Regions from separate parts of the Ferdinandcohnia sp. QZ13 genome, predicted to be linked through region 2. Evidence: riboswitches for the same ligand, from Rfam matches in the RefSeq annotation. Region 2 holds a riboswitch; each other region holds the start of a gene.
The links. A riboswitch is a leader RNA that binds a small molecule or an ion and turns the genes downstream of it on or off. The one in region 2 is predicted to bind cyclic di-GMP.
Positions count from the first base shown of each region.

Region 1: linked by a shared signal. The riboswitch ahead of RGU12_RS00185 (EAL domain-containing protein) and the one ahead of RGU12_RS15435 (anti-repressor SinI family protein) in region 2 are both predicted to bind cyclic di-GMP.
Region 3: linked by a shared signal. The riboswitch ahead of RGU12_RS19310 (peptide chain release factor 3) and the one ahead of RGU12_RS15435 (anti-repressor SinI family protein) in region 2 are both predicted to bind cyclic di-GMP.

Region 1 is NZ_JAVIVW010000001.1:33,626-36,788, reverse strand. Features, by position in the region: gene RGU12_RS00185 (EAL domain-containing protein) at 1-1,878, opposite strand, end outside; cyclic di-GMP riboswitch class I at 2,047-2,131, opposite strand; gene RGU12_RS00180 (erythromycin esterase family protein) at 2,517-3,163, opposite strand, start outside.
Region 2 is NZ_JAVIVW010000015.1:348,475-351,637, reverse strand. Features, by position in the region: gene RGU12_RS15450 (TasA family protein) at 1-171, shown strand, start outside; gene RGU12_RS23775 (DUF5658 family protein) at 331-627, shown strand; gene RGU12_RS15445 (hypothetical protein) at 642-845, shown strand; gene RGU12_RS15440 (helix-turn-helix domain-containing protein) at 887-1,213, opposite strand; gene RGU12_RS15435 (anti-repressor SinI family protein) at 1,383-1,511, opposite strand; cyclic di-GMP riboswitch class I at 1,541-1,630, opposite strand; gene RGU12_RS15430 (YqhG family protein) at 2,009-2,803, opposite strand; gene RGU12_RS15425 (DEAD/DEAH box helicase) at 2,781-3,163, opposite strand, start outside.
Region 3 is NZ_JAVIVW010000015.1:1,121,051-1,124,213, reverse strand. Features, by position in the region: gene RGU12_RS19325 (hypothetical protein) at 1-129, shown strand, start outside; gene RGU12_RS19320 (NUDIX hydrolase) at 141-596, shown strand; gene RGU12_RS19315 (DNA-binding protein) at 730-1,299, shown strand; cyclic di-GMP riboswitch class I at 1,313-1,397, shown strand; gene RGU12_RS19310 (peptide chain release factor 3) at 1,797-3,163, shown strand, end outside.

The DNA.
Region 1 (3,163 bases), on a different contig from region 2:
AGGAAAACTGACTCGATAATATTTACGACGATTCATTGGAGCCCCGGACTTACTGCTCGCAGGCTCTATCTGATCCATTTTAAAAAGTTCAGTCATCCTTTTCGAAGAAACCGATTTGCTGTAATAGTACCCCTGGATTAAGTCACATCCCAATGATTGCAGGATACTAAATTGTTCCTCATTTTCTACCCCTTCTGCTACGACCGTTTTATTTAATCCTTTTGTAAGCTCAATAATCGATTTTACGATTATTTTATCCTCTACATTTTTATGAATGTGTTGAATAAAGGAACGATCGATTTTTATGATATCAGAAGGAAGTTTCTTCAAATAATGGATGGACGAATATCCCGTCCCGAAATCATCCAACGATAGTGAAATGCCCATCGCTTTTATTTGCTCAATTTGATCCTGAACAACACTTGTTTCTTGTAACAAGGTACCTTCCGTGAGCTCAATTTCCAGATGCTTTGGATTGATCTGATACCTATTAATTGTCGTTTCTAATATACTAATTAAGGAGCTTTTTAAAAAGTCCTTAGCTGATAAATTAAATGAAACCGTGTTAAATTGAATACCTTGTTCTTCCCATTGGCCCACTTGCCTACATACCGTATCGATGACAAACTCTGAGATTTCACGGTGAAAATTACTTTCTTCTGCAATCGTGATAAATTCCAATGGTGAAACTTCTCCCCATAGTGGGTGTTTCCAACGGATTAGTGCCTCTGCACTTGTTGCTTTTTGCGACTTCACATCCACTTTTGGCTGGTATTCGATATACAATTCACCATTCTTAATGGCACTCTGTAAATCTGTCTCTAATTGAAAGGTTTTAAAGGATTCAATATTCATATTTGCAGCATATAATTGATAGTTTGCTACACCATGCTTTTTTGCCCGTTTTAATGCAGTGTTTGCATTTTTTATAAGTTCAACCTTATTTTCTCCGTCATCCGGATAAACACTAATTCCAATGCTAGCCGTGATTCGAATTGAATAATCCTGAATTTGGAGTGGAGCTTGAATAATATCAATAATCTCTTTCGCATGACTCATATACTCTTCATTCTTCATGGAGCATTCTACAACAGCGTACCATTCATCTCCTTGAGAACGGAAAAGGAAAACTCCTTTATTTAGGTATTTTTCAAGTTTAATGGATAATTGCTTAAACGCTTCGTCCGCTATTTTAAATCCTAATGTATTATTAATGCGGCTAAACCCGTCTAAATTCACACAAAACAAAGCAAATCTTTCTCTTGTAGTTTTATAGCTTTCGATGACCTCTTGTATATGTTCACTTCCGTTTAAAAAGTTTGGAAGATTCGTCAGTTCGTCGTGAGTGGTGATAAAATTTATTTTCTGTTCTAGATGTAAAGCATTGGTGCAATCTTCTATTACTCCAACAATTTTTCCGATATTCCCCATCTCATCTTTAACGGCAACTGTGGTTTCATTTATCCATTTAACAGCACCACTTGGGGTTATAATCCGATAAGTATGTGAATTTTTACCTTCATTGGTTAATCTCGCATAAATTGCTGAAAAATCGATAGTGCCCCCTTTATACCAAAGTGATTTCCAATACTCGATTGTTAATTTCTCTTTGGAAATTTCCAAAATTTCTTCAATTTTTCTAGAAACATAGATTATTTCTTTGTTTTTAAGATCAATAGTAAATAAGGCCAAACCTAAGTGGTTCGATATTAACCGATAATAATCGAGCTTTTCACTATTATTAAATGTGGTTGCGATGTCCTCTACAAATGTTTCCATATTACTACTTGAAAGACTCTCAAAATAAGCATCAATACCCTTTTTTCTCTTTAAATCAACCTCATGGTGTTTTTTTCGGAGTCGATCTAATAATTTCATTCTTTTCCTCCCCCAGGAAAATCTAGTGATGTATGTTATATCTATTTTCATTAGTTTCAGTCTTTACTCAGCGCGAAGCTGTTCTATACATTTAGATTTAATTAAATTGCCAGTAAATAAAAAAAGAAACTTCACCGAAAAACGGGAGTTTCCTTTTCTCTCCATCATTTCGGTAACCCGACTACCATAGCATGATTGCGTTAGGCTCGTGGCTTTGCGTCCCTATCTTTTGATAAGTTTGCTTTTATCGATGTAATGCTTATTAACTATATGTATTACTTTAGTACTAACTTATAATAGTAGAAAAAGATTTTATATTCAACAGCTTTTTACAAAATACCAATTAAATGCAAAATTACGCTCTCCCCTTTTTAAGAATACCCAAAATAATTCCCAGTATCTGTGCTCTTATCACAGTTTTTTGATGATTTGTGAAAGTGTTTAGGGGCAGGTCAGTGGGTAAGATGAGCCGAATAAGAGCCTGCCCCTAGTATTTAAGGCTTCCAACAATACTAGGTGTCAGGCATGGAAGAATTTTCGGTAACTTTAGCTTACTTTGATCGAATTTGATTGTATTCCATCTAAATTGTATACCTTTTTTCAATCATCCCATCAGTATTGATATCGCGTTGAAAAAGTTAAATCAACACACCCCTTACTTCAAGTGGAGTTAAAGCATTTGTGTGATTTACAAATATAAATGCATCATAACGTTCAGAAATGACAGACGGAACATAGTTTCCATAATGTTCATATTGTGGGTGATAGATAACGCCAATCGCACGATGGCCAATTGAGTTAGCAAATAAATGTCTGTTTTTATCAGTAAAAAGTAGGAGTTTATCATAATTCCCCGCTTTATATAGTAGATCTTCCCAACTTCCTGTAGTTGCGGGAGGTGTCTTCATTTTTTCAAAGTTTTCACCCCACTCACTAGCTGCGATAACCGTACCATGATGTGTACCGAAACCTACAATATACACATTTTCAGAACCTGCTTGCTCCCTCAAGAGTTGTCCGACATTTACAATTCCTTCATTCGCCATATCTGTAGCACGTGCATCCCCAACATGTGTGTTGTGCTCCCAGATGATTCCTTTGGATTGATGGTTATAAAAGGAATCTATTTTATGGATGACCTCAACCATGTGGCGGTCTCTGATATTCCATGATTCATTATCATTCGTTATCATTGTTGTATAGTAGTTTTCAGCATTAGCAGCGATAAGTGCGTTTACCTCTACGTTTAAACTACTTTCCTCTGAATCATGGTATATATGTTTGT
Region 2 (3,163 bases):
AAATTCTATGCAGAAGGTACATTAGGTGGGGCACTTCCTGTTGACGGGCCAAAACTTCCCAAGACGGGAACCAATACCTTTAACGTTTTAATTGTAGGAATTGCTTTAGTCTTAAGCGGCAGTATTTTATTTTTAATTTTAAAAAGAAAACGCTTAAAAACCGTTCGCTAATCTATATAGATTGATAAGGTGATTGTATTTGCAATGATGTTCTTTATTAAGAAATGTTTTAATTAGAAATAGGAGCTGACTATTTCTCTCCATTGACAACGCTGTGTATTTTTTAAAAGATTCTCATCATGGATTCATATTAATTTAGTGAGGTTCTTAATGAAATTTATCCTCATACTCCTAGCAAACTTAAATCTATTAGACGCATGTATTACCCATTTTGGAATACTTTGGGGCCATATTTCTGAAGCAAACCCGATAATGTTTTCATTATACGAAATCCATCCATTTTTATTTCTTTTTGTAAAAGCAATGCTTTCCATATTTTTAATTGTACTTATTTTCATAATTCGTTTTCCAGTGAGTAAAATAATTCATACTTTATCCTATGTAGCTACTGCTTTCTACGTCTATGTTATTTCCCTCCATGGCTATTGGATTATTCAAATATCTTAAATGGAGGAAACCCAATGTATACGAAAACATGCCCAAAATGTAGCCAGCCTTCCTTTTGTAGCAGTAAGTATGGTGAATGGGACTGCCCGATATGTCAAGCCGATCTTTCAAGCCTTCGTGCACGTGATGCTGGTGATGTTTTTCATACGACTCTACATAAGAAATACACAACTACCCATCTATCTGAATCCCATACCGCTTTCGAAACATACATATAAAATAAAAAATGCTTCAGGCAACGATGTCGCCGAAGCATTTTCTATTTATTGTTCATTTTCCATTTGTTGAATTCTAAGAATGATCGAAATTCCTCTTTGGAAACTCCTGATTTCATTGCCTCTCGTACAAGCCTTGTCCATTCTGAATCAAGTTCTACCCTTTCAGGCTCTGATTGTTCGTGGAGTAATTCGTTTACTGTTACGCCTAGTACTGTAGATATTTTTTCAAGAAACTGGATAGAAGGATTTGATTGGAGATTCCGTTCGATTGAGCTCAAGTATGATTTGGCAACTCCTGCACGATCTGCTAGTTCAGATAGTGATAATTGTTTTTGTAGACGATATGTTTTAATACGTTGTCCAATCATTACTTTTCACCTTCCTTCCTATTTTTATTATAACATATAACGAAGAATATGTTTTATAATAAGAACATAAAAAATGTAAATAGTATAAAGAACCCGGTATATTAACCGAGTTCTTTGGCATCCAATTGTTTCTATTTTGTTGAAGTTCCTGTATGAATTATTAGGTCTGTTATGCTGTTTTACTTTGGAGGAAAGCTTGAATATCCTGGATGCTCATTCCCATCTCCACTGCTTCTAATATAAGGTCGATCCATTCCTGATCCAATTGCTCATTTTTGAATTGTACTTCATTTAACATTTGATTTCCTCCCAAAATACATTAGTATTCCAGGCAGTCCAGCCATCATAATTGTAATCTACAACCTTAGATCTGTGACTTTGCGTCCCTATTTTTCAATAGGTTTGCCTTTGTCTGTTCAAACCTTAGCTGACTGACCTAACACGATAGTCCATATATGTATAGAACCTTTGTATTACATTAAGAAGTATAAAACACAGAAATTACTTTTTCTGTAAAAAACTGTCGATATCAAAATATTTATAAAAGACTGATAATTAAACGTGTAAACTATCGAATAGTGGTTAAATACTCCTGTTTATGTAGAACAAACTCGAAGAACAGGGAGAAGGGCCTATGATTTGTTAACTAGTTAAAAGGTATGGTTAATGTATAACGATATTCTAAAACGATTTTTTGTAATTTTTCCAATGAAATGCAAGGTATTTGTCGAACGATTTTTTAGAAATCACCTTAAAAAAATGTAACCTACCCCCAAAAATGGGGATAGGCCTATTTCAGATCGCATTTTGACAAAGATAAAACAATCCGCCATTGATAATTTCGACAAGAACTTTCGGTTCGTATTGGTCCTTAAGTGCTTCTTTTTCAATTTCATAGCTCTCTGGTTTTTCGTCAATTCCCTCATAAAAGGCATCTAACAGAGCTAAATCCTCGTCCCAGCGTTGTCTCGCTTCATCTGCCCATGCATGATCCTGTGATTCCACATAGCCTCTCACATATTGCTGAAGACGATTGACACCACTTTGAGGTTTAACTAACGGTGACATTGTATACGTTAAATCAGGAATTTTTGGTGTGAGTGGTAGTTTTTCAAGTTTTTCCTGAAAATCCTCAACAATGATTCCGTTGATTAGCTGTAAGCCCAGTGACATTAACACGTCACGTTTACGGTCACTTTTATAGGAAACCTTTACATTCAACCCTAGCCAAGGGAAAAGGGGAGTATTTCCTTGAGTACCCGGAGGCTTTTGTTGATACAATCGAATATAGCTTGCTAGCTTTTTTGTAGATTCAAAAATTTGGTGCAAGCGAGGAGCACCGAAATGGATAAAGTCACCTTTTACACTGTCGGGCGTTTGGTCACGATCTGTAATCAATGTTAGCTTCATCGGATTCGGTTCTCCACCTGTTTTTTCAACATATGTCCAATAAAAGGGGCGGTTCATGAGTTGTTTATCCAAATCAATTGTCAATTGCACGGTCATATACCCAGGATGTCTTTCAAGAATTTCACAATGATTTGAAACAAAATAATTCTCAAGAAAATTAACGATTTCCTGTTGCTGCACGCTGCTCACCCTCATTTTGTTCTTCAAAACTAATAATCGAAGTTAAATTTTCCATTTTAATTCTCATTTCACCCTCACTCCGAGATCGAAGCATGATATCTTGTATATGATCTTCAATATTACCAAGATCCAGCCTCGTTAAAATATCATCTAGTTGACCAATGACACGTTCAAACAAATTAATTTTTTCATATAATAGCTTTAAAATATGCTCTTCAACCGTGTTCTTCGTTGCGAAATTATAAATATGAACATCCTTTTCCTGACCAAGACGATGAATACGTCCAATGCGCTGTTCAAGTCTCATCGGATTCCAAGGAAGGTCATAGTTGATAATATGGTTACAGAATTGCAGGTTAA
Region 3 (3,163 bases), 770 kb from region 2:
GACGATCCTGTTCCATACTTAGATATTTTTTTCATTAATCCAGAACGAATGGACCTTTATGGGAATCTATCAATTGGAGTAGCACTATTTGGGCTTATCATATATCTGTTTTCAGAGATTAAAAGATAGGAGGATTTGTCATGGGCTATATCGAAGAGCTAAGAAAAGTTGTTGGCAACCGACCGCTTAATTTAGTTGGTACGGCAGTTGGAGTAATTAATGAAAAAGGTGAAATCTTGCTTCAGCAACGAAAAGACGGTGTTTGGGGTGTTCCTGGAGGATTTTTAGAATTAGGGGAATCCACAGAAGATGCGGGTAGGAGAGAAGTACTAGAAGAAACAGGGCTGCAAATCGGAAAAATGGAACTAGTAGGCGTGTTTTCCGGAAAAGGCCACTTTGTCAAACTACCAAATGGAGATGAGTTTTATCCCATTACCATCGCTTATATCACAAGAGAGATTGTTGGAGGACAGCTTGACGTGAATCGTGAAGAAGGGCTTGATGTACAGTTCTTTAGTCTCTATTCACTTCCAGAAAACATTAATCCGCTTATTTCCAATTTACTACATACTTACCGGCAAACTAGAAAAGTATAAAAAGCACTTGACAATCTTCAAAAAAATAAATTTACCAATGTTTTTTTAGTCCAATAGTATGATATGATAGTGGTATGTCATCAAAAGGCCTTTCATTCTTAGTGCGATTAAGAATGAAAAGGGGAATTTTGATTTGAAGAAAAGAACATGGACGTATGAAGAAATAGAGTTTCTCAAGGACAATGTAGGTCGAATGAAAATCTCTACGATTGCGAGTCACCTACATAGAACGGAGACGGCCGTTGAATTAAAGATTAAGAGATTAGGGATTTCCAATACAAAGTCTTTCACCGGTCAGTTAACGATGCATGAATTGGCAACTCTATTAAAAATTGATCCAAAGTCTGTAAAGCTTTGGATTGACAACCATGGATTAAAGTACACAAAAAAGGCAACACGAAATACACGGAAATTTTACTTTATTAAACCTGAAGATTTTTGGGATTGGGCAAAGATCAATAAAGACCGAATTGACTTCTCCAAAATTGAAAAAAATGCAATCGTACCTGAACCTAGCTGGGTTGAAGGGGAACGTTCCAAGCAGAAGAGGGTCAATTACCGGTCATGGACTACTGTTGAAATTCATTCCATGATTGAGCTTGTCGCAATGGGTAAACCATTTTCAGACATTGGAAAAAAATTAAACCGTAGCCCAATTAGCATTCAACGTAAATATCAGCGTATGCGTAACGCCATTAGATAAGCAGAATACCAAACTATACAAAAGGCAAAATTGTTGAAAAACAATGACGCAAAGCCACGGGCCTAAGGAGAACTCTCTATGGCGGCCGGGTTGCTATAGAATGGAAGGGTACCTTTATTTGATGACGAAAAAGTGGGAGAGACTAGTTGGTAACTAGCCTCTCCCGTTTTCTTTTTGCTAGCTTATTGATCTAGTGACTTACTATCTAACTCTTTAACGCCATTCATAATTTGTACTGCAAAACCGACACAAGTAAGAATAATACTTAAAGTAAGAAAATATGCTACAAACATGTAACCTTCACCTCATTACAGTATTTTTTCTATTTCTACTTTTAGTATAGTGTGAACCTGTGTAGTAGGCTGTGATGTGTATCACAGAATAGCCTCTTTTTTTGATATTCCTCGTGAAAATTGGAATCAATTCACGTTGTAGTTCTTTTTTTAATGTGATATATTTTTTTAGATAGAAATTGTGATAACGGAAGGATAATTTGCATGAGCTATATAGATGAAGTTCAAAAACGAAGAACATTTGCCATCATCTCACACCCGGACGCTGGGAAAACGACGATGACTGAAAAATTGCTTTTGTTTGGTAACGTGATTCGTGAAGCGGGAACAGTTAAAGGAAAAAAATCAGGAAAATTCGCTGCATCGGACTGGATGGAAATCGAAAAGCAACGTGGAATCTCGGTTACATCAAGTGTGATGAGTTTTCCTTATGAAGACTTTTACGTCAATATTTTGGATACACCAGGACACGAGGATTTCAGTGAGGACACGTATCGGACATTAACGGCTGTTGACAGTGTTGTGATGATCATTGACTCCACAAAGGGTGTTGAGCCACAAACGATTAAGCTTTTCAAAGTTTGTCGAATGAGAGGAATTCCGATTTTTACATTCATTAATAAGCTTGACCGTGAAGGTAAGGATCCACTTGATCTTTTAGCGGAAATTGAAGAGGTGCTTGGGATTGAGTCCTATCCAATGAACTGGCCAGTTGGTATGGGCAAACGATTTTTAGGGATTGTCGACCGTTATAACAATCGGTTCGTTCATTTTACTGGGAACGAAGATGAAAAAATCATTCCTTTAGAGGAGCTAGAGGACGGCAAGCATCCAGCCATTACAGATACACCGGTTTATGACAGTACACAAGATGAGTTACTCCTATTAGATGAAGCTGGAAACAATTTTGATGTGGAGCGTGTCGCTAACGGAGAGCTTACTCCTGTATTTTTTGGTAGTGCACTCGCAAACTTTGGTGTGGAAACATTTTTTAATACATTTTTACGATTCGCATCAGCACCGAAGCCTCGTAAAACAAATCTTGGCCTAGTTCCACCAGAGGACGAAACGTTCTCGGGGTATATTTTTAAAATCCAGGCAAACATGAATACGAAGCACAGGGATCGAATTGCGTTCCTACGTGTCTGCTCTGGAAAGTTTGAACGAGGCATGAGCGTTAACATTACTCGTACCGGTAAATCCATCAAATTGAATCAGACCCAACAATTTATGGCGGCAAGCCGTGAAACAGTTGATGAGGCATATCCTGGGGATATTATTGGTATTTATGACCCGAACGTATATCAAATCGGTGATACATTAATTGCTGGTAAAGAAGATATGCATTATCAAGAGTTACCTGTGTTCCCACCGGAAATGTATCGTAAGGTTCGCGTGAAGAACGTGATGAAGGCGAAGCAATTTAGAAAAGGAATTGAGCAACTCGTACAAGAAGGTGCGATTCAATTATTCAGACAGGAAACAAATGATGATTTCATTCTAGGTGCGGTTGGTCAGCTTCAATATGATGTGTTTGAATATCGATTAGAAGCAGAGTACAATGTTTCAGT